One region of the Synechococcus sp. EJ6-Ellesmere genome, then DNA from elsewhere that is predicted to be linked to it. Evidence: riboswitches for the same ligand, from Rfam matches in the RefSeq annotation. Region 1 holds a riboswitch; the other holds the start of a gene.
The links. Region 1 has a riboswitch for cobalamin ahead of KBY78_RS07500 (HupE/UreJ family protein). Riboswitches for the same ligand answer to the same signal wherever they lie in the genome.
Positions count from the first base shown of each region.

Region 1 (4,125 bases):
ACCGGCAACGCCCTCATTGCCCTTGCCGCCCACGCCCACGGGCCACTTGACCGATTTGCCCTCGCCCACCTTGCTCTTCCAGGCCGGGGAGAACGCGGAGAGGGAGTTGGTGAAGGCGAAGGTGGTGCCGGACCCATCGGAGCGATGCACCACGGTGATCTTGCCTGGTGCGCACTTGAGTTGCTTCCAATCGGTGATCACGCCCAGGAAGATCTCACTGGCCTGCTTCTGGGTGAGTTTGAGGGAACAACCTCGCTTGTTGTAGGCGATGGCGATCGTGCCACCCACCGTGGGTAGTTGAACCACACCGCGCTTCACCTTGGCGGCATCGGCAGCGCTGATCGGCTCATCGGTGGCCCCGAAGTCCACGGTGCCGGCAATGAACTGGCGCACACCGGCACCTGAGCCCACCGATTGATAGTTGACCTGAGGACCGCCGGAGCTGGCGAGATCAGAAAAGGCGCGTTGATAGAAGGGAGCGGGGAAAGTGGCTCCTGCTCCGTTGAGGGTGTTTTGAGCCGTGGCCGCGGCACCAGCACCAAATGCGGTCAGAACACTGAAGACAAAGGCCTTCTTCACGAAGGTCATCACAAACGCCAATGGGGAGCGAGTCCTAGTTAGCAACACGACAACCCCGCGCGTCTTATGGCCTGGTTAAGCTTGCTTCAAGATCTGGATTGACTCTCAGAATCACCTTGCTTTCTGATCCTTTTCCGATCATTCACATCCGTCATCCTCATGCGGCCCCGCCCTCTGGCAGATGCCTGCCAGCCGGGGTGGAGAGTGGATCTGCCCAATCCTTTGCAGGTCATGAGCCAGGACAGCGACGATGTCTTTGACTTCCTTGCCCGAATCGACTCCGACGAGGAGCTGCGCGAAGCGCTGAACCTGGTCGAATCAGCCGAGCAAGTGGCCGAACTGGCCAGGGAGAGGGGCCACAGCTTCTCTGCCGCTGCCTTGCTTGACCTGTTCAGCCGCTGCAACGAAGCTCCACGGGCCCGGGCGGGGCTGATGGATGAAAAGCTGATCCGGGTCCACCTCAAGCGCGATCAGCTGCGCTGAGCCACGGCTGCCATGGCGCTGCACCTGCCTCCTTACCAACCCCTTCCCCCTCCTCCCGAGGAGCCAGACAGCCTGATTGAGGTGGCGGTGGCCGAACTGCGGCCCTGCCAGCTCTGCATCGGGCTAGCCGAGATCCGCCACCGCCAGGCGGATTTCGCCCGAGAATCGCCCAAGGAACGGCGGCGCTACCTGCGGCGCAAGCCGGTCCCCCTGGTGCGCGACGCCAGTGGGGCCCTGTGGATGGTGGACCGACACCACCGCCTGCGTGGCCTGCTGGAGCTCGAGCCCGACACCACCGCCTTCGGCTACGTGATCCTGCAGCTGGCCAGCCATGACCCCAGCGCGGCGCTGGAGGCGTTGGCCCAACGCGGCTGGCTCTACCTGCACGACGGCCGCGGCCAGGGCCCCTGGCCTCCCGAGCGGCTGCCCCAGAGCCTGCTGAGCCTTGACGACGACCCCTACCGCAGCCTGGTCTGGAAGCTGAAACAGGAGAAGGTGATCTCGCCGGCTCCGCTGATCCCCTTTCACGAATTCCGCTGGGGGGCCTGGCTGCGCAGCCGCTGCCTGCCGCCCTTCAGCTCCCTCTGCCTGGAGCCGGCCCTGCCGGCAGCCCGGGCTCTGGCCCGCTCCGCTGCGGCCTCACGCCTGGCCGGCTGGAGAGGCTGAGCGTCTGGTGCGCCACTCTGAGCATGGCCCTGATCGGCGCCGAAAGCAGGGTCGAGGCTGGCCAGGTAGCGCTTGCGTTGCCCCGACGCCCAGGGCTCATCGATGCAGACCCCGAGGGGAAGAAGCCGGATCGGCTCAACCTCGGCGCCTGCAGCAGACATTGAAGACGTGTCCATGGCGCGAAAGCTAGGCAGCAGCCGCGTTGGCGACTGTGCGCTGCATGGCCATGGACAGTGCTTGCGAACACGGTCAACCCCTTTCTGGCCATGGACGGCCAGGCCCGCCAGAAAGGTCCAGAATGTCGCGGACGGTTCCAGCGGTTCACACCCTGGAGGCAAGGAGGAAAGTTCGGTGTGATGGGGCCTTGCGGGCCCCATCGAATCCGGCACTGTCCCGCAGCTGTGATGGGGCTCCACTGTGGAGGCGCCCCTCAGTCAGAACGCTCGCCGTCCCAGTTCACCAACCCCCCGGCGCGGACCGTTCCCCCTCGATGAGCAGATTCCCCAGCAGCAGCACCCTGGTCCTCTACACCGGCCTGGCCGCTGTGTCCTTCGCCCTGGCCGCCCAGCCGGCCCAGGCCCATGGCTTCGCCCATGGGGGCATCGGCTCAGGCTTCCTTCATCCCCTCGCAGGCCTCGACCACCTGCTGCTGTTGATCGGCGTTGGCGCCGCCTCCGCCGCCATCTCCTCGACCCTGCTGATCTGGGCCCTGGCAGGCGCCGTCGCCGGTGGAGTGTTTGGAGCGATGGGCGGCAGCCTGCCCTTCGGGGAACTGCTCGCGGCGCTGGCCATCACCGCCGTGGCCGGCTCGATCCTCTGGGCCGAGGGCAAGGGCTCCAGCCCGCGGCTCAGCCTCTGGGGAGGTCTGGTGGCCGCCGCCGTGGCGGTGCACGCCATGCTTCACGGGCTTGAAGCTCCCAGCGATCACACCTCCCTCTCCTGGTGGCTGGGGGCCTTCGTGGGCTCACTGCTGGTGAGCGGCACCACCCTGTTGGTACTGCGCCGTCTCCCTCGCACCGTCACCAACCGGCTGGCGCTGGCCGTGGCCCTCGCCGGTGGCCTTGTGGCCTTTGCACCACTCGCCCTGCTGCTGCGCTGATTGAGCGATGCCCACCGGGGGACTTGAACCCCCACGACCGAAGCCACTGGTACCTAAAACCAGCGCGTCTACCAATTCCGCCAGGTGGGCGTGAGCTGACTGTATCGAGCGGCTCAGAATGGCCCCATCGCCGCCTCTGCCGCCATGCTCGCCACCCTCGGTGGATCCCTGGCACTCCTTGCCGGTCTGCTGGTGCTGCTGCTGCCCCTGCTGGTGCCTGAGCTCAGCCGTCCCCGGGATTCGGTCTGGGGCGCGCTGGTGCTGGTCCTGGGGCTGGTCCTGGTCACCAGCGCCGAGCGCCTCAGCGGGGCACCGATGCTGGCCGTGCTCTGCGGCGGTCTGCTGATCGGCCGGTTGAGCACGGAGGTGGGCCTGGGCCGCTGGCGCCAGCTCAGCCGCGACGAGCAGGTGCGCCTCACGGGCGTGGAGCGCTGGCGCACCAGCCTGCAGCAGCTGGCCGCCGCCCTGATGGGGCTGATCAGCCTGGGGGGATCAACACTCGGGGGCCTGCTCGCCTGGCTGCAGGAGAGGCGCGACGCCAGCACCAAGGCACAAGCAACCACCAAACGCTGGGTTCGCCCGGAGCCTGAAGAAGAAGCCGGCACACCAGAGGCGCCTGGGGCCCCAGGGGAGTCCGCCCAGCTGGTGGAGGCGATCAGCGAAGCCAGCGATCACGACGTGACCACGGTGGAGTCTTTTGCCGAGATCGAGCAGCTGCTCGAGCAGGCCGGCGCAGCGGCCCTCGACGGGGACCAGGCCGGGGGGGCAGACGGGGAGGCCAGCGGCGGGGAAGAGCCCCATGGGGAGAGTGAACCTGATCCCACCCCCACGGGGCAGGAGGAGGAGGAGCCACCTAGGAGCCCCTGAGGGCTGGGGTCGATAATTCGCCCTTGCTGCCCTACAGGCGCCGTGACAGCCAGCCCGGTTTCCTACAAGGACACCCTCAACCTGCTGCAGACGCCCTTCTCGATGCGGGCGAACGCGAAAACCCGTGAACCGGAGCTGCAGAAGTTCTGGGCTGAGCTGGACCTCTACCAGCGGCTCAGCCGCGGAAATCCAGGTGAGGTGTTCACCCTCCACGACGGCCCCCCCTACGCCAATGGCCCCCTGCATGTGGGCCATGCCCTCAACAAGATCCTCAAGGACATCCTCAACAAGTACGCCCTGCTGCGCGGCCGGCGGGCCCGCTTTGTGCCGGGGTGGGACTGCCACGGGCTGCCGATCGAGCTCAAGGTGCTGCAGAGCCTGTCCAGCGCGGAACGCTCGGCGCTGACCCCGATCGACCTGCGCCGCCGCGC
Region 1 covers NZ_JAGQBY010000053.1:762-4,886, reverse strand. The annotation lists gene pstS (phosphate ABC transporter substrate-binding protein PstS) at 1-588, opposite strand, end outside; gene KBY78_RS07510 (Nif11-like leader peptide family natural product precursor) at 811-1,062, shown strand; gene KBY78_RS07505 (ParB-like protein) at 1,075-1,728, shown strand; cobalamin riboswitch at 2,020-2,194, shown strand; gene KBY78_RS07500 (HupE/UreJ family protein) at 2,219-2,827, shown strand; tRNA gene KBY78_RS07495 (tRNA-Leu) at 2,836-2,917, opposite strand; gene KBY78_RS07490 (Ycf66 family protein) at 2,972-3,694, shown strand; partial or broken gene KBY78_RS07485 (class I tRNA ligase family protein) at 3,737-4,125, shown strand, end outside.

Region 2 (4,125 bases), on a different contig from region 1:
GAAGCCACTTACTTGGGCATTCAGCTCAACAAGATCGACGGCTCGACGCCTGGCATCCAATGAAGCTGGAGCAGGCAAGCACATGCCTCAGCAGAGCTGCACTTCACGAATTCCAGTAATCCTCAAGGCTGTTGTGTTGCAATGAAGTTGTGTCGCAATGAATCTGAGGGATTTAAGTCAGACGCAACGTCACCACTCTCATGTGGCAGGTCCCTCCACCAGCCTCTGAACCATCACATAGGCATCCATGTAGCCCAGTTGCTTGTGGCGAAAGGCCCCCGGCAGGGTGCCGATGATCTGAAAGCCGTTCTGCCGCCAGCAGCGGATGCCGGCGGTGTTGGTGCTCACCACCAGGTTGAACTGCATGGCCCGAAACCCAAGCCGCCGGGCCTCCTGGAGCGAGTGCTGGCAGAGGCGGCTGCCGATCCCCTGGCGGCGGCAGTGCTCGGCCACCACGTAGCCGGCATTGGCCACATGGGCGCCGAGGGTGAGGGAGTTGGGCCTGATGTAGTAGGTACCCACCACGGCACCTGTGGCAGCGATGGCCACCATCACCGCCTGGCTCTGCTCCACCCACAGGGCCCAGGCCTCCGGCTCGGAGATGGCTGGGTCGTGGGGGAAGGTTTCGCCAGCGCGGAACACTGGCTCCAGCAGGGCCCACACCGCGGGCCAGTCGGCCGCCTCATAGGCGCGGATCTGCAGCGGCGTGGTGGGCGCGGTCAGCGGCGAGGGGGATCGGGGGGATGGTGATCCTCTTCCCCCCATCGGGCAAAGAATCTCCGCTTCCGGCTCAGCGCATCAGTAACCCGATTGGCCCCAGGGCTGCCACGCCGCCGCAGAGAGCCAGCAGCACGCACACGCCACGGGTCCAGGCCAAGGGCAGACGCCGCAGCGCCAGGAAGCTGCCGCCGCTCACCAGCACTGAGCCACTGAAGGCCCCCAGCCACCAGAGCAGGGCGGAGCCGTCGGCCGGAGCTTCCAGGCCGTGCAGCATGGCGTGTACCGCCACCGCTGCGGTCACCAGGGCGGCGCAGGCACCCAACTGGGGGCTCTGCTGCGAGTGGAGGCATCGCAGCACCAGCACCGCCACGGCGCTGATCGCCAGGGCTGCGAGAAATTCTTGGGCCGGCAACGTGCCGCCCATCGCCCCGAACATGCCGCCGCCAACGGCACCAGCCAGGGCCCAGAGCAGCAGTTGGCCGGAGATGCAGGAGGCAGCAGTCCCCACACCGATCAGCAGCAACAGGTGATCGGTGCCGCTGATGGGGTGCAGGAAGCCCGCCCCGATGCCGCCGTGGGCGATGCCATGGGCCTGAGCGGGTTGATCGAGCAGCAGCGCCAGGGCTGCCGCACCGCCGAACAGGGCCAGGGTTCTGGCCGAGAAGGTCTGGGTCATCGAGAGGTCCGGTCCGCGCCGGGGATTGTGCACGGCGAGCGTTCTGACTGAAGGGGCCAGGGCCCCCATCACAGCTGCGGGACAGCGCCGGATTCGGCTCAGGACGAACCTGCACCCCACCGGACTTTCCTCGTTGCCTCCAGGGAGTGACCCGCTGGAACCGTTGCCTCCATTGTGTGGCGCCGTGGCCGTGTGGGCATTACTGGGGGTGGCGGATCAGCCAGCCCAGCATCAGCAGGGATGCAGCGGTGATCCAGCTGCCACCCACCCGCAAGCCGATGGCCAGCCAACGGCGATGCGGAGGGGCCAGGGGCAGGGAAAGCAGGGTGCTCAGCACCGCAATGGCCACGGTCTCCCCCAACAGGGCCGCCAGAGCTCCCGCATGGCCGGCCAGTGCCGAGCCCGCCACGAGGGCGAACAGCGAGGTCAGAACGGCAGCCAGAGGCAACAGCACCACAGGCCGCAGCCGCACCTCCAGGGCCACGAGCAACCCAAGCCCAGCCACCAAGGCGGTGCACAACAGCGCCAGCAGCAGTTCCGAAGGCAGAGTCAGACCGATCAGGCCTCCCAGCAGCCAGGCCAGCGGCAGCAGCAAGGGCAGGCGATCGCCGTAGGGTCTGCCGGCCTGCACGCTCAGCAGCACCAGGCCGATCACGAGCAGCAGATCCGTGGGCTCCAGGAACAGCCGGGCCATCCCATCCCCCCAGGGGCCCAGGCCAGTGGGCGCCAGATGGGCCAGCGGCAGAGTCATGTGAGGGCCTGCTCCAGAAACCACAGCCCCACCAAGGCCACACAACCGCCGGCCCCCTGCACGAAGCGTCGTCCTCCAGGCCAGCGACGCGTCTCGCCCAGCAGGATCCCCACCAGGTGCAGCAGGCCTGTCGCCAGTACAAAGGCCAGGCTGTAGAGGAAGGCGTTGCTGCCGTCGGGCAGTTCAGCGCCGTGGGCATGGCCGTGGAACACCGCAAAGGCGGCCACGATCAGCGCCGCCAACCAGAGCGGCGGCGTCAGCTCGAACAGCACCATCAGGCCCATCACCAGACCTGAGACGGCGATGCCGATCTCCACCCCCGGAATCGGAACCCCCAGAAGGCCGAGCAGCCCTCCGAAAGCCATCACCATCGGAAACGCCACCGGCAGCACCCACAAAGCTGGCGGGCCGAGCACCGCACCCCAGAGGCCCACGGCCACCATCGCCACCACGTGATCGAGGCCACTGATCGGATGCAGAAAACCGGCCACGAACCCACCACCGGGGTGCGGATCGGCATGGGCCCAGGCAGCCATCGGCGCCAGGGCCAGGGCGACACCGGCCAGCAAGGTCCATGGCCAGTTGGTTCGAGCCATCAGTCTCAGGCCGCTGCATTCCATCCTGGATCTTTCACCCAGGCCCCAGGCGTGCCCCTAATGGGGGTGTTCGGAGCAGGGCATCCACTGGCACCGAATCTGGTGGGCGCCAGAGCCGCAGCGGTGCCACGGCGGCGGAACGTCTCCCAGAGGAGCTGCCTGGAACAAGGCCGATGGCGAGCAAATGCGCGAGGGACGAAACCGTGGCCGGGGGCGACGGCCTGGCTGTGGTGTCCAAACCATGACCATGGTCTCCAGTGCTCGCGAGTTGGTGGAGACATGAGTGATTATTTCGAGCAAGCCGCCAGCCCGGCGGTGCTCTTGAGACTCTGTTCCATGCTTTCTCTGCGCTCCACGCTCATCGTTGTCGGTCTGGCGGCTCCGCTGGCGTCCCACGCCGAGAACCTCGACATGGCGGGTGTGAACCGATACGCCACCCAGGAGCAGGTCACCAGCATCACCCAGTTCTCCGACGTCAGGCCGAGCGACTGGGCTTTTCAGGCTTTGACCAACCTGATCGAGCGCTACGGCTGCGTGGCCGGCTACCCCAACGGCACCTTCAAGGGCCGGCAGGCACTCACCCGCTACGAGGCCGCCGCCCTGCTCAACGCCTGCCTCGACCGGATCACCGAGGTGACCGACGAGTTGAAGCGCCTGATGGCCGAGTTCGAGAAGGAACTCGCCGTGCTGCGCGGCCGCGTGGATGGCCTCGAAGCCAAGGTGGGTGAGCTGGAGGCCACCCGGTTCTCCACCACCACCAAGCTCAGCGGACAGGCCACGTTTGTGGTGGGAGCCAATGCCTTCTCGGGTTCGGCTGTCAACACGGCGGCGAACACGGTCAATCGAGCACCGAATGAATTCACCGGTCGTCCACGGACGCCCGTACCTCTGCCCAATGCCACCACGTTCAACTACGACCTGCAGCTGACATTCGACACCAGCTTCAACGGCAAGGATCTGCTGCGCATCAACCTGCGCGCAGGCAACTTCGGCCGCAGCGTGTTTGGCGGTGAGCCCCATTCTTTGGCGCTCTCAACCCTGGAAGTGGCCTTTGAGGAGGATGCTGGCCCCGATGTCGTGGGGATTGACAAGCTCTTCTACCAATGGCCCCTCGGTGGCGGGTTCACGGCCACCCTGGGCGCTCGCGTGGGGCAGGAAGACATGCTGGCCCTGTGGCCCAGCGTGTACCCGGCTGACACCATCCTCAACGTGATGACGGTGAATGGTGCGCCGGCGGCGTACAGCAAAAATCTTGGCGCTGGCGCCGGTCTCTGGTGGCAGAGCAACGGCTTCAGCCTCAGTGCCAATTACGTTGCGGCCAATGGCGACAGCGGCAATCCAAGTGTTTCTGCAGAGGACGGTGGCGGTGGACTTGGCAACAG
Region 2 covers NZ_JAGQBY010000126.1:1,823-5,947, reverse strand. The annotation lists gene KBY78_RS13090 (hypothetical protein) at 1-63, shown strand, start outside; gene KBY78_RS13085 (GNAT family N-acetyltransferase) at 199-765, opposite strand; gene KBY78_RS13080 (HupE/UreJ family protein) at 791-1,396, opposite strand; cobalamin riboswitch at 1,412-1,576, opposite strand; gene KBY78_RS13075 (phosphoglycerate kinase) at 1,596-2,147, opposite strand; gene KBY78_RS13070 (HupE/UreJ family protein) at 2,144-2,743, opposite strand; gene KBY78_RS13065 (iron uptake porin) at 3,080-4,125, shown strand, end outside.
Region 2: another riboswitch for cobalamin. It lies ahead of KBY78_RS13080 (HupE/UreJ family protein); the one in region 1 lies ahead of KBY78_RS07500 (HupE/UreJ family protein).